DNA from 3 places in the Streptomyces zhihengii genome. Region 1 is predicted to be linked to each of the others. Evidence: riboswitches for the same ligand, from Rfam matches in the RefSeq annotation. Region 1 holds a riboswitch; each other region holds the start of a gene.
What was found. Region 1 has a riboswitch for cyclic di-AMP ahead of JE024_RS14110 (C40 family peptidase). Riboswitches for the same ligand answer to the same signal wherever they lie in the genome.
Positions count from the first base shown of each region.

Region 2: linked by a shared signal. The riboswitch ahead of JE024_RS18460 (M23 family metallopeptidase) and the one ahead of JE024_RS14110 (C40 family peptidase) in region 1 are both predicted to bind cyclic di-AMP.
Region 3: linked by a shared signal. The riboswitch ahead of JE024_RS04760 (M23 family metallopeptidase) and the one ahead of JE024_RS14110 (C40 family peptidase) in region 1 are both predicted to bind cyclic di-AMP.

Region 1 is NZ_JAFEJA010000001.1:3,408,884-3,413,486, forward strand. It holds gene pcrA (DNA helicase PcrA) at 1-1,078, opposite strand, end outside; cyclic di-AMP (ydaO/yuaA leader) riboswitch at 1,322-1,483, shown strand; gene JE024_RS14110 (C40 family peptidase) at 1,486-2,652, shown strand; gene JE024_RS14115 (hypothetical protein) at 2,743-3,096, opposite strand; gene JE024_RS14120 (C40 family peptidase) at 3,463-4,527, shown strand; gene JE024_RS14125 (LuxR C-terminal-related transcriptional regulator) at 4,550-4,603, opposite strand, start outside.
Region 2 is NZ_JAFEJA010000001.1:4,392,632-4,397,234, reverse strand. It holds gene JE024_RS18465 (aldo/keto reductase) at 16-960, opposite strand; gene JE024_RS18460 (M23 family metallopeptidase) at 1,178-2,227, opposite strand; cyclic di-AMP (ydaO/yuaA leader) riboswitch at 2,239-2,395, opposite strand; gene JE024_RS18455 (PP2C family protein-serine/threonine phosphatase) at 2,739-3,902, opposite strand; tRNA gene JE024_RS18450 (tRNA-Met) at 4,109-4,182, opposite strand; gene sigJ (RNA polymerase sigma factor SigJ) at 4,402-4,603, shown strand, end outside.
Region 3 is NZ_JAFEJA010000001.1:1,131,775-1,136,377, reverse strand. It holds gene JE024_RS04765 (tyrosine-protein phosphatase) at 31-843, opposite strand; cyclic di-AMP (ydaO/yuaA leader) riboswitch at 1,363-1,526, shown strand; gene JE024_RS04760 (M23 family metallopeptidase) at 1,529-2,455, shown strand; gene JE024_RS04755 (SGNH/GDSL hydrolase family protein) at 2,643-3,434, shown strand; gene JE024_RS04750 (TetR/AcrR family transcriptional regulator) at 3,566-4,186, opposite strand; gene JE024_RS04745 (MBL fold metallo-hydrolase) at 4,573-4,603, shown strand, end outside.

The sequences.
Region 1 (4,603 bases):
TCGTCTGGGTGGAGCGGTAGTTCTGCTCCAGCAGGATCGTGGTCGCGTCCGGGTAGTCCTCCTCGAACTGGAGGATGTTGCGGATGGTCGCGCCGCGGAAGGCGTAGATCGACTGGTCGGCGTCGCCGACGACGCACAGCTCGGCCGGCCCCAGGTCCTCGTAGCCGGTGCCGACCAGCTCGCGCACGAGCGTGTACTGGGCGTGGTTGGTGTCCTGGTACTCGTCGACCATGACGTGCCGGAAGCGGCGGCGGTAGTGCTCGGCCACGTCGGGGAAGGCCTGGAGCAGGTGGACCGTCGTCATGATGATGTCGTCGAAGTCCAGCGCGTTGGCCTCGCGCAGCCGCGACTGGTACATCCGGTACGCCTCGGCCAGCGTCTTCTCGAAGCCGTCGGCCGCCTGGTCGGCGAAGGTCTCCTCGTCGATCAGCTCGTTCTTCAGGTTGGAGATCTTGGCGCTGAACGACTTCGGCGGGAACTTCTTCGGGTCGAGGTCCAGGTCGCGGCAGACCAGCGCCATCAGGCGCTTGGAGTCGGCGGCGTCGTAGATCGAGAACGACGAGGTGAAGCCGAGCCTCTTCGACTCGCGGCGCAGGATGCGCACACAGGCGCTGTGGAACGTCATGACCCACATGGCGTTCGCCCGGGGGCCGACGAGCTGCTCGACCCGCTCCTTCATCTCCCCGGCGGCCTTGTTGGTGAAGGTGATCGCCAGTATCTGGCCGGGGTGGACGTGCCGGGTGCCCAGCAGATGGGCGATGCGGTGGGTCAGCACCCTGGTCTTGCCGGAGCCCGCGCCGGCGACGATGAGCAGCGGGGAGCCGGTGTGGACGACCGCGGCCGACTGCTGTTCGTTCAGCCCGTCGAGCAGGGCGGCCGGATCCGCCACGGGGCGCGGGTGGCCGTCGCGGTAGTAGCCCTCGCGGGCCGGGGGCACGTCGTAGCCGCCCTGGAAGAGGTCGTCCGGGATCGGCTCCGGTGCGTGCTCCTCGGGCGGCGGGGGCTGCTCCTCCTGGTGGGGCTCCCCCTCGGGGGACTGGAGGCCGGCCAGGAAGCTGTCGTCAAAGAGGCTGCTCATCGCCTACCGAGTCTAGGCGGCCCCACCGACACTCCGGGCCGCATCGGCGGACCCGCCCCCGGAGCAGGGGACGGGACACGGTGTGTGACCGGGCGGATCCGGGACGCCATCGCCGCGTCGCCGGTGAAGAAGGTCACGAAAATGTATCGGACATATCGAACATCAACCTTCACAGCACCCGCACGAGTTGGCTAGCGTGCTCGACCAGACGGCCCGCACCCCTCCCGGCGAACCGCGCCGAACGGGTCGACTGCGCCGAATCCGTGCTGACCGCTGGGCAGTTCGGAACCGGGGACCCACTCAAGCAGCACCGGGGTGAATCGGGCCGTGTCCGCACGGCCCGTAGGGCACCTTCCGTTCGCCCGAACCCGACAGCTAACCCGGTAGGCGGTCCACGGAAGAAGGAGATGCCGGCCTTGGCGTCGCATCGCAGGATCCGCAGTCGCAGCACCAGGACCTCCCCCGCCGTCGGGTTCACGACGGCCGCCCTCGCGGGCGTCACCCTCCTGTCGACGCAGAGCGCCACCGCCTCGCCGAACGACCCCAAGCCCTCCATCGAGGAGGTGCAGAAGAAGGTCGACGACCTCTACCGCCAGGCCGGCAGCGCGACCCAGGAGTACAACAAGGCCAAGGAGTCCACGGCCGAGCAGCGGCGTGAGGTCGACACCCTGCTCGACGAGGCGGCCACCCGCGCCGAGCAGCTCAACGAGTCCCGCCGGGCGCTCGGCACGTTCGCCGCCGCCCAGTACCGCACGGGCGCGGTCACCCCGACCGCCGCGCTGATGTTCGCGGACAGCCCGCAGGCGTACTTCGACCAGTCGCAGCTCATGAACCGCATGACCGACCAGCAGCGGACGGCGGTCAAGGACTACGAGGACGAGCGCGCCGCGGCGGCCGTGCAGCGCGCGGAGGCGGGCAGGAAGCTCCAGGCGCTCACCGAGTCCCAGCAGGCGCTGCGCACGAGCAAGCAGACCGTGCAGACCAAGCTCACCGAGGCCCGCACGCTGCTCGACCGGCTGACGGCCGAGGAGAAGGCCCGGCTCGCCGCCGCCGAGCGCAAGAAGGAGGAGGAGGCCCGGCGGAAGGCGGAGGAGAAGGCCAAGGCGGAGGCCGAGGCCCGCGCTGCGGCGGAGGCCGAGGCGGCCCGCCAGGAGAGGGAGCGGCAGCAGCAGGAGCAGCCGCCGCCTTCCGGCGGTACCGGCGGCACGACCGACGGCAACTACACGGCCAAGGCCGACAAGGTGCTCGCCTTCGCCCGCGCCCAGATCGGCAAGCCCTACGTCTGGGGTGCGACCGGGCCGAGCTCCTACGACTGCTCCGGGCTGACGCAGGCGGCCTGGAAGGCGGCCGGCGTCGACCTGCCGCGCACCACCTGGGACCAGGTGGAGGTCGGCAAGCGGGTGGCGACGGCCGATCTGCTCCCCGGTGACCTCGTCTTCTTCTACGACGACATCAGCCATGTCGGCATCTACATCGGCGACGGCATGATGATCCACGCCCCGAAGCCGGGGGCGAACGTCCGCGAGGAGTCGATCTACTACATGCCGATCTACGGCAGCGTCCGCCCGGTCTGACCCCGGAGCGGACCGGGCGCCCGACGGAAGGGGGCGGCGGCGGCATCACCGGCCGCCGCCGCCCCCTGTGCGCGAGGCGGTTCCCCGGGATCAGGTCCAGAGCGTCGCGATGAAGATGTTGGCGACCGTCAGCCCGCCGACGGCTCCGAAGACGGCCTTGTCGACGCGCTCCTCGTCCCGCTTGACGTAGACCAGGCCGAGGATCACCACCAGCACCGCGAGCTTGATGCCGATCTTGAGGTTGTTCACCGTCTGGTCGTCGGCCTGGTTGAGGCCCACCAGCGCGACGCCGGTGACCAGCATCGTCAGCGCGCCGTGCAGCATCGCGGGGACGAAGCGGGCCGTCCCCGCGCCCATCGCCTTCATCTGGGTGAGGAAGCCACCCAGCAGTGAGGCGATGCCGATGATGTGCAGGGCCACGAAGACATTGATGAGTACGTCCATGCGGCGGAGCCTATGCGGCCCCCGACGGCGGTCCGGCGGCCGGGGCCCTCTTACCGCACGGGCGGGCGGCCCGGCCGCCGTCGGCGGACATCGGTCAGGACAGGGGGCGGACCGATGCCCCCGGCAGACGGCAGAACGTCAGGAAACGGGCAGCTACGAGCACATTCGGGCAGTTGTGTTCCTCATGTCTCGCTCCGGTAACGGCCGGGGCTAGCGTCTCGCACCAGGTGGCCGCTCCCACCGCCGCCGTGCAGCCGGGCGGCACGGCCACCCCCGCCGAAGGTCCGGCGGCATGCCCGCTCCCCCGTGCGGCGTGCCGCCGGGCCGCGGGACCGGCGGACGGACGACGGAAGGAACGGCGCCACCGTGGCAGCGCACCGGAAACCGCACCGCAGCCCCCACCGAAAACCCCAGCGGAATCCGCTCGCCGGACCGGCCGCCCGCACCGCGGCCACCCTGGCCCTCGCGGGAGCGGCCGCCGGCGCGGCGGGCGGCCTCGCCCACGCCGAGCCGCACCTCACCCCCGCGCAGATCAAGGCCCGCGTCGACGCCCTGTACCAGCAGGCCGAGGCGGCCACCGAGAAGTACAACGGCGCGAAGGAGCGCTCGGACACGGCCCGGGAGGCGCTCGACGCGCTCCGCGACCGGGCGGCCCGCAGCACCGAGCAGCTGAGCGCCTCCCGCGCCGCCCTCGGTTCCTTCGCGACGGCCCAGTACCGCGCGGGCGGCATGGACCCGGGGCTGCGGCTCGCGCTGACCTCGTCCCCCGACGCCTACCTGGAGCAGGCCGCGCTGGCCGAGCGGGTCGGCGACCGGCAGGCCCGGGCGGTCGCGGACGTCCGGCGCCGGATCGCCGGCATCGCCGGGCTCCGCGCCGAGGGGGGCAAGCGGGTCGCGGAGCTGGAAGAACGCCGGCGCGAGCTCCTGCGCCACAAGACCACCGTGCGGGACCGGCTCGCCGCGGCCGAGCGCCTGCTGGCCCGGCTCACCGCCGAGCAGCGCGCGGCGTACGAGCGCGGCACGGCCGAACCGGCCCGCGCCGACCGCTCGGGCCGGGACGGGGGCCCCGCCGCCGCGCCGGGCAGCCGCGCGGCGCAGGCCGTCGCCTACGCCTACGGCGCCCTCGGCAAGCCCTACGTCTGGGGCGCCACCGGCCCGGGCTCGTACGACTGCTCCGGGCTGACCCAGGCCGCGTGGAAGGCCGCCGGAGTCTCGCTGCCGCGCACCACCTACACCCAGATCGACGCCGGCCGGCGGGTGCCCCGCTCCCAACTCGCCCCCGGCGACCTGGTGTTCTTCTACTCGGGCGTCACCCATGTCGGCCTCTACATCGGCGACGGACGGATGATCCACGCGCCGCGGCCGGGCGCGCCCGTGCGGATCGCGCCGATCGACGAGATGCCGTTCGCCGGTGCCACCCGCGTCGGCTGAGCGGCCCCGGCGGGGGCGTCCCTCAGACGAGCCGCCGCGCCGTCGCCCAGCGGGTCAGCTCATGGCGGTTGGAGAG
Region 2 (4,603 bases), 980 kb from region 1:
CGCCTGGGGTTCGCGCTACGCGGACGCGGCCGTCAGCTCGGCCAGTTCCTCGGGGGTGAGCTCCAGATCGGCCACCGCGGTCAGCGCGGGAAGCTGCCCGACCGTGCGCGCCGAGGCGATCGGCGCCACGACGGTCGGCTGCGCGGCCAGCCAGGCGAGCGCGACGGTGGCGATCCCGGCCCCGCGGGCCTCGGAGATCCGGTCGAGCGCGGCCAGGACCAGGCGGCCCCGCTCGGTCTCCAGGTGCTTGCCGGCGCCCTCCGCCCGGGCGCTGTCCACGGTGGTGCCCGGACGGTACTTGCCGGTGAGGAAGCCGGAGGCCAGCGCGTAGTAGGGCACGGCGGCCAGGCCGGCGCGCCGCGCCTCGTCCGCGAGGGCGCCCTCGTAGGTGTCCCGCGAGAGCAGGTTGTAGTGCGGCTGGAGGACGGTGTAGGGGGTGAGTCCCTCGCTCTCGGCGAAGTCGAGGGACGCCCGCAGGCGCTCGGCGCTCAGGTTGGACGCGCCGAGGGCGCGGACCTTGCCGTCCTTCACCAACTGGTCGAGCGCGACGACGATCTCCTCGACGGGCACGGCCGGGTCGTCGAAGTGGGAGTAGTACAGATCGATGTGATCGGTGCCCAGGCGCCGCAGCGACTCCTCCGCCGCGGCCTTGATCGTGGTGGCGCTCAGGCCCTTGAACCGCGGGTGCGCGCCGACCTTGGTCGCGACGACGACATCGGCCCGGTTGCCGCGCGCGGCGAGCCACTTGCCGATGACGGTCTCGGACTCGCCGCCCTCGTTGCCCGGCACCCAGGAGGAATAGGTGTCGGCCGTGTCGACGAAGTTGCCGCCCGCCGCGGTGTACGCGTCGAGGACGGCGAAGGACTGGGTCTCGTCGGCGGTCCATCCGAAGACGTTGCCGCCGAGGGAGAGCGGGAAGACGTCGAGACCGGACCGGCCGAGGGTGCGTAGAGAGGTCATGAGCGGTCAACCGTATGATCCCGCTCCGCTATTCCGCGGCGGCTCCGCCGACGTGGCCCGCCGGCCCGTTCCGCCGCCCCTGCCGGGACCCCGGCCCGGCAGGGGTGACTCCGCGGCAGGTGCCCGGACACGGGTCCGCCGGCCCAGGCGTCGGGGGGTGAGCGCCGGGACCGGCGGGGTCCGTCGGAAGGTGTGCCCGTGCGGCGGGCGGCCGGGGTCAGACGGTGAGGCCCTTGCCCCGCAGCCAGGCGAGCGGGTCGATGCCGGAGCCGCCCGCGGTGTGGACCTCCATGTGCAGGTGGGGCCCGGTGACGTTGCCGGTGGCGCCGACGCGGCCGATGGTCTCGCCGGTGGTGACCTTCTGCCCGGCGCTCGCGGTCATCGACGACAGGTGGGCGTACCAGACCTCGGTGCCGTCCTCGAGCTCCAGCACGATCCGGTAGCCGTACGAGCCGGACCAGCCGGCCGAGGTGACGGTGCCGGTGTGAACGGCCTTGACCGGGGTACCCGTCGGCGCGGCGAAGTCCAGTCCGGTGTGCTGGCCGGAGGACCACATGGAGCCGGACTCACCGTAGGTGGAGGTCAGGGTGTACGAGGAGGTGGGCAGGGACCAGCTCCTGGCGAGCTCGGCCAGGCGCTCGGCCTCGGCCTTGGCCCGGGCGGCCTCCTCGGCCTTGCGCTTCTCCTCGGCGGCCTGCTTCTCGGCGGCCGACTGCTGCTTCGCGGCCTGGGCGGCGGCCTGTTCGGCGGCCGACTTCTCCGCCGCGGCCTTGGCCTCGGCGTCGGCCTCGGCCCGCTGCTGCTCGGCCTGCTGGAGGATCCGGGCGCGCAGTGCCTCGCCCGCGCCGGCCGCCTGCTCGCCGCCGGCCCGCTCGCCGCTGTCGGCGACCGCGGTCATCGCGGTGAGCGGGGCGTGGTTCGCGGTCCCGTCGCCGTCCGAGTCGTCGGAGATCAGCGAGCCCACACCCGGGAGGGAGGAGGCGTCGGGAAGGTGGTCGGTGATGGAGTCGGGCAGGGATATCGACACCGCGGGCTTGTCCTGCGCGGTGGCCATGCCACCCGCGCCGACGGCCGCGATGACGCCGACTCCGAGAACGGTGGAGCTGCGGGCGAGTCCGCCCCGCTGCTTGGCCACGCGGTGCCGCCCGCGCACGGGCCGGATGGTCTCCTCGGTCGGATTCCACTCCTCGTACGACCGTTCCGGGGCGTCGCCGCCGAAAGAGGAAGGGGCGAACGGGGCCTCGGGGGCAGGCATGTTGGACGCCACGAAGGCGTACTCCTTTCCTTCCTTCTCGCCTACCGGGTTAGCTGACGGGTTCGGAGCAGGAAGGTCTCCTACGGGTGCCATCGGCCGCGCACAGAGCGGCAGATGATGCCCGATTCACCCCAATGAGTGGTTCCCCGGTTCCCTTGCGGAATTCGGCGCGCGCGTACGGTGCCGCCACTGGCGACGGCTGGGACGACCGCGTTGCGTTATCGAACGTTAATAGACGGCGGGGCTGGATTCCAAGCCGTTCCGACTGATCGTTAACGACTGTGGCCAGGACTTATCGGGACAGAAGCAGCCGGAATCGGGCGACTTGATCGACCTTCAGACGGGCCACGGGTTCTGATGGTGTGTCAGATGTTATGCGCAGTGGCATTCCCCGACTACGCACGGTGCCCGCCCACCGACCGGCCCCACGCCACCGTGCGCCCGCGCCCTTCCGCCGGGGTGCCAGGCCCCGGCCTGTCGGGCCGCTGCGCCGACCGCTCGGCCGGGCCGCTGGATCGACGGCTCAGTCGGCGGGGACGACCGGAACCGTACGGCGCCGGTCCGGCTGCCCCGCCGAGGGCCGGGCCACCGCCATCAGCGCCATGTCGTCGGAGGGCCCGCCCCCGGAGTAGCGCCGCACATCGTCCACCAGGGCGTCCAGCAGTTCCTCCGGGCCGGGGAAGACACGCCCCCGCAGCCGCTCGCCCGGGTCGTAGAAGACGCCGTGCGCGTCCCGCGCCTCGGAGAGGCCGTCGGTGTAGAGCAGCAGGGTGGAGCCGGCCGGCAGCGGGTACGCGTCCGCCCGGTCCGGCCCGCCCCCCAGGTCCCCCATCCCGAGCGGCAGCGCCGGCTCGGTCGGCGCGAGCGACACCAGCGAGCCGTCCGCGTGGAGCAGCAGCGGGTCGGGGTGGCCCCGGTTCACCAGCCGTACCGCGTACCCGTCCCCGGGCGGGCCGCCCGCCCGTACAGCGGGGATCTCGCCGATCACGGCCGTGGTGAAGCCCTCGAAGGCGTCCAGCCCGGGCCGCCGCACACCCTCGCGTTTCAGCGCCCGCTCCAGCCGCTGCGCCACGGCCTCCAGCGTGCTCTCCTGCTCGGCCGCCTCCCGGAAGGACCCGACCAGCACGGCGACCGCCGAGACCGCCTCCATGCCCTTGCCCCGGACGTCCCCCACGATCAGCCGGACGCCCCAGGGGGTGTCCTGCACGGCGAAGAGGTCGCCGCCGATGAACGCGTCCGCCTGCGCGGCCTCGTACCGCGCGGCGACCTGGAGCCCGGCGATCCGGTCCTGCGGTTCGGGCAGCACGGCGCGCTGGGCCGCCTCGGCGATCACCCGGGCCGAGGCCAGGCGTTCGCTGCCCAGCCGTACGACCCGGTTGATCAGCAGCGCGACGGCCGAGACGGTGGCCACCGTGGTCACCTCGGTGAAGGAGGTGATCTCGGTGACGTCCTGGTTGTAGACGTGCAGCCCGGCGGTGGCCACGACGGCGGCGATGCCGGTGAGCAGGGTCACCACCCACGAGGTGAGGGCCGCCGCCACCAGCGGGGCCGCGGCGAAGAGCGGCACGGCGGTGAAGCGGGGAGGGCTGAGGGCGTCGAAGAAGGCGCCGCCGACGAGCATCACGGCAGGGAGCAGGCGCAGGTACCACGGAGTCCGGAAGGTGCTGCGCCGCTCTCGCCCCACCATTGATCTCCCGCCGCTTCCGCCCCACGGCCACGACCGGTGCCGTGCTCTTCCATGCTGCGGGCGGACGGCCGAAGCGGCGACTTGCCGCCGCCCCGCCGGGCGAAGCCGCAGGCCGGGAGACGCAGGCCACGGACCTGGTGCCGGGCCCGGAAACGACGGTGGCCCGTCATTCGATGTGATCTCGAATGACGGGCCACCGTCTTCAGTAGCGGGGACAGGATTTGAACCTGCGACCTCTGGGTTATGAGCCCAGCGAGCTACCGAGCTGCTCCACCCCGCGTCGGTGAACACAACCTTACGCCATCCGGAGAGCCCTTCCGACCAGTTTTCCCCGCGCCCCTCCGAGGGCCGGTCCGCAACCCCTCGCGGGCCCCGGTCCGCACCCGCTCGCGGGCGGGCCCCGGCCCGCCCACCTGGGCGGCTCCGGCCCGATGTCACATCCCCGGCACCGGAAACGTCGGAGTGGTGGACGGGCACCCACCAGGAGACGGGACGGACGATGAACAGGACCGGGAACGGGACCGGCACCGAGGACGCACCCGGAGCCGCGCCGGGCACGGCGGCGGGGCCGGGCGGGGCGCGGGAGCCGGGCACGGCGGCGGCGCCGGACGTCCTCGCGGAGCGCTTCGAGGAGCACCGGCCGCAGCTTCGCGCCGTCGCCTACCGGATGCTCGGCTCCCTCTCCGAGGCGGACGACGCCG
Region 3 (4,603 bases), 2.3 Mb from region 1:
CCCCGGCCGGGGTTCCGCGCCCGGGCGGGCTCAGGCGTCCTCGACGAGCCGCTCGCGCAGCCGCTCCCGGGTCTCGGGGGAGAGGCCGAGCCCCTCGGAGAAGTACCGCTCCGTCCCGCCCCAGGTCTCGTCGATCGTCTCGAAGGCCGCCGCGAGGTAGGCGGCCCGCGCGTCGAAGAGCGGGTTGAGCAGCTCCATGACCTCCGCGGACATCGCCTCGGGGGAGTCGGAGCTGCGGCGCACCTTGTAGCGGCGGTGCGGGTCGTTGGACTTCAGGTAGTCCGCCTCGATCGCCTCGCGCTCCACGCCGACCGCGAGCAGGGTGACGGCGACGGAGAGACCGGCGCGGTCCTTGCCCGCCGCACAGTGCATCAGCGCGGGCACGCTGTCCTCGGCGAGCGAGTGCAGCACCCGGCTGTGCTCGGCCGTCCGCTCGGTGACGATCAGGCGGTACGAGGCGATCATCCGGTCCGCGCCCTTGCCGTCCGCCAGGATCGCCTTGAGCTGGTCGAGGTTCCCGTCGCGGACCATCCGCCAGAACTCCGCGCCGTCCGCCGGGTCGCTCAGCGGCAGGTTGACGTTGCGCACGCCGGGCAGCTCGACGTCCGGACCCTCCAGCCGGTGGTCCGCGGCGTTGCGGAAGTCGAAGACGGTGTGCAGACCGAGCGTGGACAGGTACGCGGCGTCGCTCGCCGTGGCGTGCGCGAGGTGTCCGCTGCGGAACAGCCTGCCGTGCCGCACCCGCCGGCCGTCCACGGTGGGCAGCCCGCCGACGTCGCGGAAATTGCGGACTCCGGCGAGTTCGGGCTCTGTCGACGGGGCCTGCGGCAGCTGCTGCGTCACGTGGACTCCTTCGGGTGACTGCCGTCGGCGGTCGCCGACGGAGGCGCGAACCCGACCATACGACACGCGTTCATCATTCAATCGTCCTGTTCGCGCCGGGTCGTGCGGGCATGCCCCCACGGCCCCCGGCCGCCCTCCCCTTCGCCCCGCGGAGCCGCCGGCGGGGAAAGGGGGCGAAGCCGGACGATGCCGCCGATCTTGAGCGGCAAATAGGCCGCCGAACAGCCTTTCGCGCATTCTGTCCGAATTGAGGGTTTGGGGATAACGTGCCCCGCATGAAAGGGAAATGGGCTCGGGCTGGTGAGCAGGATCTCATCGGTGACGGACCGTGCCCGCCGCCCCGGGCTCAACTGCCGCCCCGGGCAGGCCGTCCGGCCGGCGCGCTCCACGCAGGGTGACGGGAAATGCCGCGCCCATTCGGACGCGGCAATGCCTTTCGGAAATCGACGCTTGTTTCCGCCGACGCCGTTCGCCTACGGTCACGCTCGATCCGGACGGAACGCCTAATCCTGCCGCCGACCGGACTCCCAACCGAACCCACGTGTGGCAGGAGCGGGGGACCCAGGTAGTACGCCGTATCCGGAGAATTCGGACGGCTTGGGGTGAAATCGCGCAGCTCGCGCGAACGGGCATCTCCAGCCCGAACCCGACAGCTCACCTCGCAGGCGCCGGAGAGGAAAGCGCCATGCCCCGAAAGGGTAAGCACCGTCGTCCCAAGGCAGGCCCCATCACCCGCGGCTTCGTCGTCGCCGGGACCGGCGGCGCCGCCATCGCACTCCCGCTGATCGGTGCCACCGCCGCCGGTGCGGCCACCGGCCCGGCCCCCGCAGCGGCGCCCGCCCCGGCCGTCGCCTCGGTCCCCGCCGCGGCGTCCGTCGCGGCGAAGGCCCCCGCCGCCAAGGCCCCCAAGACGTACACCGTGGTGGCCGGTGACTACCTGTCGAAGATCGCCGACGAGCAGGACGTCCGCGGCGGCTGGAAGCAGCTCTTCGACGACAACCGCCGCGCCATCGGTGCCGACCCGTCCCTGATCCACCCGGGTCTCGAACTCACCATCGGCGCCAAGTCCCAGGCCAAGAGCGACCCCGAGGTCCGCGCCGACGACTCCTCGCGGGCCTCCCGCGACACCGCGCGCAAGGCCGCCCCCGCGGCGGAGCCGGCCGAGAAGCCCGCGGCCGAGAGCTCTGCGGCCAAGAGCTCGGCCGCCGGGTTCTCCGCGCCCGTCCCCGGTGCCACCATCTCCACGCCGTACCACCAGAACGGCGCGATGTGGTCCAGCGGTTACCACACCGGTGTCGACTTCGTCGCCGCCACCGGCACCTCCGTGAAGGCCGTCGCGGCCGGCACCGTCGTGTCGGCCGGATGGGGTGGCTCGTACGGCAACGAGGTCGTCATCCAGCACACCGACGGCACCTACTCGCAGTACGCCCACCTGTCCTCGCTGTCCGTCTCCAGCGGCCAGTCGGTGACCGGCGGCGACCAGATCGGCCTCTCCGGCTCGACCGGCAACTCCACCGGCCCGCACCTGCACTTCGAGATCCGCACCGGTGCCTCCTACGGCTCGGACGTCGACCCGCTGGCGTACCTGCGCCAGCACGGCGTCTCCCTCTGAGGCGCCCGCGCACTCCTTCCGGCGGCCCTCGGGCGGCCGGTCCGGGTCCCTCGCTCCGTCCGGCGGCGGAGCGGGGGATTCCGCGTATTCCGGCTTGGGGAAAAGTTGACCGGTGGTAAAGATCACCACCCGTCAACCCCTCCTTACGGTCGCGTAGGTCACATCCGCGGGTGAAAGATGCTGTCCCGTGGCAGACGATTCGAGAACAGAGAACAGTGGCGCATTCGGGTCGTACGCGGCGATCGGTGACAGTTTCACCGAGGGCGTCGGCGACCCCGCCCCCGACGGGACGTTCGTCGGATGGGCGGACCGCTTCGCGGTCCTCCTCGACGACCTCGCCCCCGAACACGGCTTCCGCTACGCCAACCTCGCCGTACGCGGCCGCCTGCTCGACCAGATCGTGGCCGAGCAGGTCCCGAGGGCCAAGGAGCTCGCACCCGACCTGGTGAGCTTCTGCGCGGGCGGCAACGACATCATCCGCCCGGGCAGCGACCCGGACGCCGTGGCCGAGCGCTTCGAGGCCGCCGTCGCCGACCTGACGTCGTGCGTCGGCACCGTCATGGTGACCACCGGCTTCGACACCCGTGACGTGCCCGTCCTGCGGCACCTGCGGGGCAAGATCGCCACCTACACCGCCCATGTGCGGGCCATCGCCGACCGGTACGGCTGCCCGGTCCTCGACCTCTGGTCGCTGAAGTCCGTCCAGGACCGGCGCGCCTGGGACGCGGACCGGCTGCACCTCTCGCCCGAGGGGCACACCAGGGTCGCCCTGCGTGCCGCCCAGGTCCTCGGCCTCCGGGTGCCCGCCGACCCGGACCAGCCGTGGCCGCCGCTGCCCCCGCGCGGGCAGCTCGAGGTCCGGCGCGACGACATCCAATGGGCCCGCGAGTACCTCGGGCCGTGGATCGGGCGCCGGCTGCGGGGCGAGAGCTCCGGCGACCACGTCCTGGCCAAGCGCCCCGACCTGCTGCCGCTCTGAGCCGCTGCCGCGCGGGCATCCGCCCGGCCGGGCGGCCTGCGTGCCGGGCGGCGTCCGCCCCCCGGGCAGCCCCGGTCACGTGTCGCGCGGGCGGGGGTGTCAGCGGCCGGGGGCGTCAGCGGGCGGGGGTGTCAGCGGGCGGTCGCGGTGAGCTCCGCGCGGTCGACGCCCAGCTCCCTGGCCAGGGCGTCGTCCGTCCACTCCAGCATCGCCGCCCGCGACAGCGTCCCCTCGTACGAGGTCATCTGCACCGCGAGCCCGTCGAGGAAGGCCGTGAGCCGCCAGGCGGCGGCCGCCGGGTCGTCGCAGCGGAACTCGCCGGACGCCGCGCCCTGCGCGATCACCTCGGTGAGCGCCGCCTTCCACTGCTGGTCCAGGCCCCGGGAGACCTCCCGCAGGGCCGGATCCCGCAGGGACACCGACCATGCCTCGATCCACAGCCGCCACCCCTTCGCCTGGCCGGTCGGCGCGTACCAGCGCACGGCGGTGCGCAGCCGGCGCAGCGCCGAGGTGCGGCGGCCGAGCAGTCTGCGCAGATGGGCCAGGTCGGCGTCGGCGGCATGGGTGAAGGCCGCCGAGACGAGCTGCTCCTTCGAGGCGAAGTGGTAGAGCACGAGCGCGTTGCTCACACCGAGCGACGCGGCGACGTCGGCGATCCGGACGGCGGCTGCGCCGTGCTCCTCGATCTGCTCGACGGCGGCGGTGAGCAACTCCTCCCGCCGCTCGGGGACGCTTCTTCGCACTCTGCCCACGGCGGTCACCCTACACAGCGGATCTTGGCCCCGGTCCAGCCCGCGGAGCCATGAATTCCGGGCTTTCCCGGACCGGTTGGGTGCACGGCACCGCACGGGCCCCGGCCCCGTGCGCCCCGGCGCGCGGGGCAGTGCGCCCCCGGGCTGGAACGTGCGCCCCGTCCCCGCCGTCCGCCCGCCCCACGCCTGCCGTCCGCCCGGCCGCCGTCTGCCGTCCATCCCTCCGTCCGCCCTGCGCGGGCCGCGGGCCGCCCGCAACGCCGACCGGAACACGGGGGCGTGGGTCGGCGTTGCCAGGGAAGGGGCCTCGGGGCGCTGTGCGCCCGCTTTCCCTCGAAACGTACGAAACTGCACATAATGGATGGACCCCGACACCAGGAGGTGCCGTGACCGGCGCTGGTTTCCCCCACTCGCTGC